DNA from 2 places in the Mycolicibacterium sp. SMGY-1XX genome. Region 1 is predicted to be linked to the other one. Evidence: predicted binding sites of a transcription regulator. Region 1 holds the regulator's gene; the other holds the start of a gene.
The links. The regulator LexA, encoded in region 1, represses DNA repair genes until DNA is damaged. The targets are predictions, from matches to a motif close to CGAACANNTGTTCG.

Region 2: a site for LexA is predicted at 3,003-3,016, ahead of NL241_RS32030 (HNH endonuclease signature motif containing protein). Genes of this name have one in related genera too.

The regions. Positions count from the first base shown of each region.
Region 1 is NZ_CP101139.1:3,000,491-3,005,562, reverse strand. It holds gene NL241_RS14780 (alpha/beta fold hydrolase) at 1-132, shown strand, start outside; gene NL241_RS14775 (PhzF family protein) at 179-883, shown strand; gene nrdR (transcriptional regulator NrdR) at 936-1,400, opposite strand; gene NL241_RS14765 (LysM peptidoglycan-binding domain-containing protein) at 1,561-2,043, opposite strand; gene lexA (transcriptional repressor LexA) at 2,368-3,078, shown strand; gene NL241_RS14755 (LGFP repeat-containing protein) at 3,122-5,072, opposite strand, start outside.
Region 2 is NZ_CP101139.1:6,707,787-6,712,858, forward strand. It holds gene NL241_RS32020 (MFS transporter) at 1-231, opposite strand, end outside; gene NL241_RS32025 (DUF2237 family protein) at 497-883, shown strand; gene NL241_RS32030 (HNH endonuclease signature motif containing protein) at 931-2,997, opposite strand; gene NL241_RS32035 (serine/threonine-protein kinase) at 3,196-4,527, opposite strand; gene NL241_RS32040 (MarR family winged helix-turn-helix transcriptional regulator) at 4,704-5,072, opposite strand, start outside.

The sequences.
Region 1 (5,072 bases):
GCCGAGTACGACCAGACGGCATTGCGCCAACTGCTGCGCAGCGGCATCAGCGAGCGGGCGATGTCGGGCACCGTCGACACCAAGGTCGCGGTGCTCGATGCGATGGGCACCGACGAGCGCAGCGCGACCTGATTCACGGGATCGCCGAACGGCGCCAAACGGCAAGTAGAGTCGACCCATGGGTATCGATGTCACAGTGCTACGGGTGTTCACCGATTCGGCCGGCAAGTTCGGAAATCCCCTGGGTGTGGTCGACGCCACCGCCGTCGCGCCTCGAGACCGCCAACGGCTGGCCACGCAATTGGGTTACAGCGAAACTGTTTTCATTGACCTGCCGGCACCCGGGAGCAGTACGGCGCACGCCAGGATCTTCACTCCGGCAACCGAATTGCCGTTCGCAGGCCATCCCACCGTCGGCGCCTCGTGGTGGTTGAAGGACCAAGGCACACCGGTGCACACTCTGCAGGTTCCCGCGGGGATCGTCCAGGTCGGTTACGGCCTCGACGGTGACGATGAGCTGACATCGATCAGCGCCCGCGCGGAATGGGCACCGGAGTTCGCGATTCGCGAACTCCCCTCACTCGAGGAGCTGGCCGCCGCCGATCCCAGCGATTACTCCGACGACATTCAGCATTATCTGTGGACCTGGCTCGACCGCGACGCCGGTGCACTGCGCTCACGAATGTTTGCCGCCAATCTCGGAGTCCCTGAGGACGAGGCCACCGGCGCGGCGGCAGTGCGGATCACCGAGTACCTCAGTCGCGACCTGGCGATCACGCAAGGACAAGGGTCACAGATCCGCACGCGGTGGAGTCCGGACGGATGGGTTCATGTCGCCGGCCGGGTGGTCAGCGATGGCGTCACCAACGTCGAGTTGGCGTGACCGCCTGCGAGCCCGGAACCCTTCGACTACCTCGCAGCCTCGGACTCCTGTTTCAACTGGTGGCCGTCACCCGTCGGTGCTCGCGCAGCGCGCGGATCTCCTGTTCGAAGTCCTCGGCCGACGAGAACGAGCGGTACACCGACGCGAATCGCAGATAGGCAACCTCGTCGAGCTCGCGAAGCGGTCCCAGAATCGCCAAGCCGACCTCATTGCTCGGCACCTCTGGTGAACCCGCCGCACGAATGGTGTCCTCCACCTGTTGGGCGAGATGGTGCAGTGCGTCCTCGTCTACTTGACGGCCTTGGCACGCCCGTCGCACGCCGCGCATCACCTTCTCGCGAGAGAACGGTTCGGTGACGCCGCTCCGCTTGACCACTGCGAGCACTGCGGTCTCGACCGTGGTGAACCGCCGGCCACATTCCGGGCATGACCGCCGACGTCGAATGGCTTGGCCTTCATCGGCTTCGCGGGAATCGACCACACGAGAATCCGGATGCCGGCAGAAAGGACAGTGCATCACCGCTCCTTCGCCGCACTGGACACGTGTTACTCCCGCTTCAGAGAGTACCTGCGCCGCGCCGAGCTGAGCCACCGCCATCGCTCTGGGCGCAGTCCTGCGCATTCCCATCGCCATCGCGGTTGTGCACCACCTGGATTCGTCGTGGTCCGACACGGACTCAGCCCACGGGCGCGATGAGCGTCTGACCGGCCGTCAAGGCCACACTCTCGAGCTGGTTGAGCTCGCGAATCTGCTGCACCGTGTCGCCGATCGGCACGCCGGGAGCGACCCGGGCCGCGACGGTCTGCAGCGTTTCCCCGCTCTGCACCTGCACGACGGCCAGCTTGCTCGGAGTCGGGGCCGTGGCGCCCTGGATGGCCTCACCGAACTGGGCGACAGCGCCGAGCCACACGGTGATCAGCGCCGCCAGCAGCGCCAGCCCGACCGTGGTGACCGGCGTGATGCTCCGGCGACGACGATGCGGCGCCCGCGAGACCGGCACACCCGTACCGCGCCGGCGGACCGGCGCACCGGCCGGACGCACCTCCATCGGCCTGCGCCGCACCTGTCCGGCGTCGGTGCGCCGACGTACCGGCCGCGGCGCGCCGTCCACGGGACGCGGCTGCGCGTGGCGCGGAGGCAGAGTGTCGATGAGTGTCATGTCCGTTCCTTCCGACCCGAGAAAATGGTGTCCTGCAGAGATCCGGTGCCGAGCCCGGTTGAGCTGTGCCATCGTTCGCTCCTGTGTTCGAATCTAGTCGATCACATGTTCGATAAGATAGTGCCAACCGAACATGTGATCGATTTGTAGCCGAACCATAGAACGACCCACCGACAAAAGCTTCCGCCCCAGGCGTCACTCCAGCCCCACTTAGTGAAATCGGCCGCCGGGCACCAGGCCGCGCACAGCGACGGGCACCCGGTTCCGCGACACGCCTCGAACACATGTTTGATTCTGTCGGTCGCTGCGATTACATTCAGGGCCATGGGTGACAGCACTGGCACAGGTTCAGACGCGCAAGGCGGCACAGGTAGACCGCGTGACAACTCCCCCGATCCATCGCTGACCGAACGGCAGCGCACCATCCTCGAGGTGATCCGCGCCTCGGTGACCAGCAGGGGCTATCCGCCGAGCATCCGTGAGATCGGCGATGCCGTGGGCCTGACGTCCACCTCGTCGGTCGCCCACCAACTCCGCACTCTCGAGCGCAAGGGCTATCTGCGCCGTGACCCGAACCGGCCGCGAGCCGTCGATGTCCGGGGTGCCGACGAGGCCGCGCCGGCAGTGCTCACCGACGTCGCGGGTTCGGACGCGTTGCCGGAACCCACTTTCGTCCCGGTGCTCGGCCGAATCGCTGCCGGCGGTCCGATCCTGGCCGAACAGGCCGTCGAGGACGTCTTCCCGCTACCCCGCGAACTCGTGGGCGAGGGATCGCTGTTCCTGCTCAAGGTGGTCGGCGAATCGATGATCGACGCGGCCATCTGCGACGGGGACTGGGTGGTGGTGCGGCAGCAGGCCGTGGCCGACAACGGCGATATCGTGGCCGCGATGATCGACGGCGAAGCCACGGTCAAGACCTTCAAGCGCACCAGCGGTCAGGTCTGGCTGATGCCGCACAATCCCGCGTTCGACCCGATCCCGGGCAACGACGCCGCGATCCTCGGCAAGGTTGTCACCGTCATCCGGAAGATCTGACCCGGACGGAGTGAGCTGACCCATCCCGCGGGGGCGGGTGAGCTCACTCCGCTTTGGTGAATCCGTTGGATTCGGCCAAATCCTCTGAGGCGAACCAGATTTCAGCGACCGTCACATCGTAGGAAGCAGAGCCGGGCGAGTGGTAGGTCCCCGTGCGCATACTTCCCTTGATGGGGTAACCCTCCGGCGCTTCATCGGGGTCATCCAGCGGAAGATGGATCGCCGGAGGCGACGCCGACGAGGCGGTCGGTGACGGGCCGTCTGTCGGCCGTTCGTCATCGGGTCGCTCGAATACCGACGGCGTGTACTCCGGCTGTGCGTACTCCGACGGCGTGTACTCCGGCTGTGCGTACTCCGACGGCGTGTACTCCGGCTGTGCGTACTCCGGCCGTCCGTACTCGCTCGGCGTTTCGCCGGACAACGAAGCATCCGGTTGCCCATACCCGGGCTCGGCGTACGGAGACGGTGACAGGCCGCCGTCCCCATCCTCGAAGGTCGCGCCGACGGGCGCCGCGTAGCCCGGTTCATCGACATCAGACGACGGCGCGGCCGGTTCTTCCTGCGCCGGCGGCGGCGCCGCACCGTATACCGGGGCGAACAGGGAGCCGGGCCCCGGCACGTGAGCATCTTGGTCAGTCAGCCACGGTGGCCGGGACTCCTCCGCGCCCGCCGCGGCGTGGCGGCCGGACGGCTCCCCGGATTCCGTCTGTACCGGCGTGGGCGCGGTGTCAACGGCGTCGGGGTCCTGCTCCTCGACATCGGCGGTGAAGTCCTCGGCCTCGTGCGCACCGTGATGGGTGAACAGATCGGGGCCGGTAGCGGCAGCCGCCAACCCCGCGGTCGGTACGGCCGGCTCGCTCCACGGCTGGGCGCCGGGCTCACGTTTGGCCCACGGCGGCTGCGCGGCCAGGTAGTCGGTGTCGTCGGGCTCGGCATCGCCGAACTTCGACGGCCCACTGCTCTGTCCTGCGCCCGCGGATTCCCATCTGGCGTGTTCGTCCTCGTCGCGCCCCCCATGCGAGGCCTCATCGAAGACGTCGTGGTTCCCCGGCGCACCACCCGGACGGAAACCGCCGCCGGCGCCTGGGCCGGCGTTGCGGCGCTGTCGCATCACCGCGAACGCCGCCAACGAGGCCAGAAGCAGGATCGCCAGCGGGATGAGCACCCACAGGTACCAGCTCTTCGAACCCGATCCCTCGGTGCCGCTGTCATCACCCTGAGCCGCGGGCGCAGCGGCAGGCGCCGAGGTGGGGCTGGCCTGCTGGGGGAGATCGAGTCCAGCCAGCCGTTCGGCGAGCTCCGGCGGCTGCGTACTGAAGCTGTTGGTGCTGCTGTTGTACGTGACCTGCCCGCCGCTGAAGTTCTGCGTGATGGTGCCGTCGCCGGTCTGGTCGGCGATCGGGACGCCGAGATCACCGCCACTCCCGCCGAGCTCGTCCCACGCCGCCTTCATCGGCCCGCGCACGATCACGGCGCCGTGTTCGGCAGTCCACACGATCACCGGGTCACCCTCGGCGCCGAAGGTGCTGATCCGGCTGCCGGGCACGTCGCCGTCGGCCTCGTTGGCGGTCGGGAAACCGAGTTCGCCGGTAGGCCCACCCGCGGCCTCATACTTCTCCAGAATGGTGCCGCTGACGACGTGCGCGCCCGTGTCCGGCGAGAAGAAGATCTTGCCGCCCGCGAAGTCCTGGCCGGTCCCGTCGCCGACGGGGTACGGGTCGCCTTGTTTGGCGCCGAGCTGGCCGCCGGCTCCGCCGGCCACCCGCCAGGCGAGGTCGATCGACGATGCGGCGTCGTCGGGCAGCGCCAGGTCCCCGAGCTGCCCGGCCAACTCGGGCGGCGTGGTGGTGAAGGTCTTGGCGGCGGTGTCGTAGGTCAGCTGCCCACCGCTGAACCGCTGCGAAATGGTCTCGCCGCTGTAGGTTTCGTCCTCCACCGGGACACCCAGCGGACCCGACGATCCGCCCACCCGGTCCCAGGCCGCGTTGATCACG
Region 2 (5,072 bases), 3.6 Mb from region 1:
AGTTCGCTTGCGCCCCAGCCGATCCCCGAAGTGACCGAACACCGCGGCACCCACCGGCCGGGACAGGAAGGCGACCGCGAACGTCGACAGTGAGGCCACTGTCGCCACTGTCGGACTCAGATTGGGGAAGAAGACCGACGGGAACACCAGCGCCGCGGCAGTGCCGTAGATGAAGAAGTCGTAGTACTCGATGGCCGTGCCCACGAAGCTCGCAGATGCGACGCGGCGCAAGCGGAGTTTCGTCGGCGTTGCTGTGAGGGTCACCGACGAAGATTAGGTGACCCCGGTTCCGATTGCGCGCGCAGCGGCAGAACGACCCCGCCGATCCTCACATCGCCTGCTGCAGCGCACCGACGAGAACGACGAGCCGGAGCCGTCGTAGGGGACTCGGCAACGGCAGCCAACGGCCATTCAGCCCGGTGTTCCCAGCGACGTAAATCTGGCGGTTCTACCATCGCCCTGGTCTGCCCACCCCGGCCGCGGTCATACTTGTGGGATGCCGGAGCGCAATGTCCTCGGAGGCCCACTGGAGCCGTGCGGCACCGATCCGGTCACCGGGTTCTACCGGGATGGCTGCTGTTCCACCGGTGAGGAGGACGCGGGCCGACACATTATCTGTGGTGTGGTCACCGCTGAATTCCTCGCCCACCAGCGCTCCATCGGCAATGACCTGTCGACGCCGATGCCGCAGTACCGGTTTCCCGGGCTGGTGCCGGGTGACCGCTGGTGTGTCACCGCCGCGAATTGGTTGCGTGCGCACCGTGACGGCCAGGCATGCCCGGTGGTGTTGGCGGGCACCCACGAACGCACACTCGAGTTGATCAGCCTGGACGAGTTGCGGCAGTACGCCGTGGACGTTCCCGACGATCTGGAAGGTCTCTGAGCTCCCGGTCAATCCGGGACAGCGGCGCCACCGGTGCGGCGACTCCTCTAGAACGGTGATTTTCGTGGGGGTTTCCCCAACGCGCGTTGCAGGGCGTTGTGTTCGCGTTCGGCGTTGATGTGTTGTTGGCGGTCTTGGTCGCGGGTGCGTTTGCGGGTGGGCATGGTGATACCCGGGTGCGCTGTGCGGTGTCTTGTGGGTGTCGGGGGTGGCAGGGCGGCGGTGGTGGAATCCCAGTCGGGGAACAGCAGTCTGCTCGTCGGTTGCGTGATGTAGGTGTGGCCGGTGGGTGCGGTCCAGCGGACGTCGCCGTTGGGCAATTGCTCGTCACACCAGCCGTCACCAAAGGTCTTCGCGAGGTGATGTTCTCGACACAGCACCTTCCCATTGGAGGGATGGGTGGGTCCGCCGTCGCCGTGCGGGACGGTGTGGTCGATGTCGGCGTATTCGGTTTTGCGGGTGCAGCCCGGGAACCGACATCGCATATCGCGGCATTGGATGAACTCGCGGGCCTTGCCGGTGAACTTGTAACCGCGGGCAGGTGCCGCGGGCGGGATCGGGAGAGCGGTGACGGTGGCGCCGTCGCGGAGCATGGCGGCGAGTTGGTCGAGTGGGATGAGGGTGCCACCGAGGGTGACTGCAGGGCGCGGCCGTCGTGGTGGGGTGTGCGCGGCCGGTGTCTGCGGCAGATCCTGGGTCCAGACCTGCTCGGAGGCAGCGTCGTTCACCCGGTCGTCTGCGTCGGGGGTGGCTGCGGTGGTTCCGCCGCCGGTGTCGGGGGTGGTGGGTCCGGGTGGGGGTGGCGGGGCACTGCCGGTGCCCCACGGCGGCTCGCCCTCGTCCCCGTCGTCAGCGTCGGGGTCGTCGGTACCGGTGTCGCCGACGGCGCCGTCGGACTCGTCCGTCTCATTGATGCGGTCAGCGCCCTCGTCGATGTCGTCGCCTGTTTCGTCGCCGGCGCCGTCTGTCTTGTCAGGTGCTTCCAGCGCGGGTGGGGTGGGGTGCGCCCAGGGTGGCTCCTCCCCGTCGTCGTCACGGGGTGAGGTGGTCCACCAGTGCGACCAGTCGACGCCACCGTCATCGGCGGCCGGTTCGTCGGGCTGCCCAGCCTCTGGCTCCGGCTTGGGTTCGGGTTCGGTTGTGGGGGTGTTGTTTTCCCACGGTGGCGGTTGGGGTGGGGTGGGGATGCGGGCGGCTTCGGCCGCGGCGGCCTCGCGGGCCAGCACCTCGTAGTCGATGGTGGGTGGGGCCGCGGTGGCATCGGTGGACTGGGCTTGGCGCAGGGCGTCGATCTGGGCCAGCACATGTTCGAGGGCGCCTTGTTCGGCCAGCACATGAATCACCGCCGACGGCACCGCCGAAGGCAGACTGGCTGCCTCGCAAGTGCGGTCACCGCACTGACAGGCCAGCCGGTCGTGACGGGCGTAGACCGCCCCTTGCGCCGCCGCGCGGAGCTCGCCTTTGCTGCGGGGATCGTTGCTGCACACGGTGGCGGCCAGTGCATCCAGCACCCGCATCCCCAACTCCGCATCAGCTGCCGAGATCCGCCCATACAGCGACGCGGTGCCGGTAGCGTCATCGCGTTTACCGAACCCCACATCACAGCCTTGGGCAGCCTCACGGTAGCGGCGCACCGCATCGGGATCGTGTTCTTCGATGATCGCATCCACGGCCAGCACCAAGTCATCATCGGAGAGCAGGGTGTAGCCGCCCGCCCGGGCGGCGAGCTCGGCATCGACGGTGGCCTGCACCGACGGCAGCAGCAGCTCGGTGCGGTAGATCAGGGTTTCAGCGACCCGGGTGTTGATCACCCCCGCCGCCAAGAGTGCCGCGACCTTCGGGCACCGGGCCAGCCCTTCGGCCAGGCGCATCTGGGTGGAGGCCCGCCGTGCGCTCAGCCGCATCACCGGGCCCACCTGATCCCGCACGGCGTTCCATTCGTCGTAGGCCCAGGTTTTCTCCTCGGCGGCGGCGTGGTCTTTGTGGTGGGCCAGCAGGCGGGCGATCATCGTCCATTTGTGCGCGACCATGGTGGCCTCAGCCCGGTGGAAAGCGCCGATGGCATCGACCATCGCCGCGGGGGACAAATCCCCGCAAGTGGTCGGATCAATCACGCCTTCGAACATACATTCGAGACTACCCACGCCCACCGACAAGACATGCGCCACAAGGCAATCCACCACGACAAGCGCCTACTTATCCACAGTCAACGCTTCATCCACAACCCCCACGCACGGGGCTTGACACGGGACGGCAGGTTGCGCTCGCACATCGGAAGTGGGGAGGAAGCGGGTAGTGAGACTATGCCTGAATCAGGCCGGGCCGCTGATATTTCCGCGGCGCACGTCGTCCCGGCACTCGATGCGGCTCTTGCCGGTCTGCTGCACGCACAGCTGCACCTGTTGTTCGATGCCGGGCGGGTAGACCTCATCGGACGGGCCGGGGGTGACGGTGGGGCTGGGCAGGGTGCCCTCGTACAGCGACCACACCGCTTGATTGGCCGCGGGCAGATGCGCGCAGTACGCCTGCGCCCCGGTGGTGCTCTCGCCCGCCGCGCCCAGCGGTTCGCAGTCCGCGCCGATGATCACCACCGGCAGATGCGGCACCGCGGTCGGTTGGGCGCCGGTAGCCGGCTCGTCCGGTTTGCGGACTTCGAGCACCACGATGGTGGCCACCAGCGCGGCGATCAACACCACCGCCGCAATGCCCCCGACCCACAACATGTTTCGCCGCGGCGAGCCACCCCGGGCCTTACCCGGGCCTGACGGGAACGCCAACTGGGTGGCGTCCGAGTCGTCGTCGGGCACACCGAGCTGCTGTTCCAATGCCCTGGCGAACTGCCGGCAGCTGGCGAACCGCTCCCGGGGTGTCTTGGCGAGCGCACGCGCGAACACCGGACTGAGCGCCGCGAGCTCGGGTCTGCGCTCGCCGATATCGGGCGGCTCGGAGCTGATGTGCTGACTGATCACCACCGCCTGATTCCCGTGCTGGAATAGCGGTTTACCGGTGAGCAGCTGAAAAGCCGTGGCCGCCAACGCATACTGGTCGGCGCGGCCGTCGACGTCGCCGCCCATCAACTGCTCGGGCGCCGCGTATGCCACCGTTCCCACCGCCACGTCGGTGGCGGTCAGCTTGCTGGTGTCATCAGCCCAGCGCGCAATACCGAAGTCGCCGAGGTAGATTCGCGGTTCGTCCGAGTCGACGTCGGTGATCAGGATGTTGGCCGGTTTGATGTCGCGGTGCAGCAGCTGGCGCTGGTGCGCGTAATCGAGCGCATCGGCGATGCCGCGGACGATCCGGATGACGAGCTCGACCGGCATACCGTCGGGGTACCGGTCGGCCAGCAGCTTGCCGGCGTCGGTGCCGTCGATGTAGTCCATGGCGATCCACAGCTGGCCGTCGGCCTCGCCACGGTCGTGCACGCTGACGATGTTGGGGTGCGAGAGCCCGGCAACGATGTCGGCCTCGCGGATGAAGCGCTGACGGTATTCCTGGTCCTCGATCACGGTTCCGCGGAGGATCTTGAGCGCGTCCCGACGGGGCAACCGGGGATGCTGACCCAGGTACACCTCACCCATACCGCCGACACCCAGCGTGCCGACGATCTCGTAGCCGGCGAACACCTGGCCCGCCTCTAGCGCCATGACGGTCCGTCGCTGCCGGTGGGACGGTGGACGCAGCGCACGGCGGATCTCACCGATGATGTCGATCTCAGCGCCGCCACCTCCTCCCGCTGCCTACCTGTTGACTTCGGCGGAGTCGAGTAAACCCTGCGGCTTGTCGCGGTGCACAGTGAACCCCACCCTCGGCGCGCGGTCGATCACCGGCGCCGGGCCGCCACCAGTCCGCCCTCCAGCCGCTGGAGCAGCCGTTTCGCCGAAGCGATGTCTCGGTGATCAGCACCGAGGCCGACGTCGAGGGCATGCGCCCACTCGCGTCGCACCAGCTCCAGATTGCGCGCCGCCCGCGGGGTCGGGAACAGGTTGACTCCCCGCCCGTCGTTGGGGTCGACGCGGCGCTCGACGAATCCACGCGACTCCAGATCGCGCAGGGCCGTGCTCAGGTTGCTGCGCCGCAGGCCGGTCGCGTCGGCGACCGCGCTGGGCGTGGTGCCGGGGTGGGTGTCGATGTAGCGCATGACGTTGGCCTCCGAAGCGTTCAGGCTCACCGCCTCGGGGTCGTCGTATCC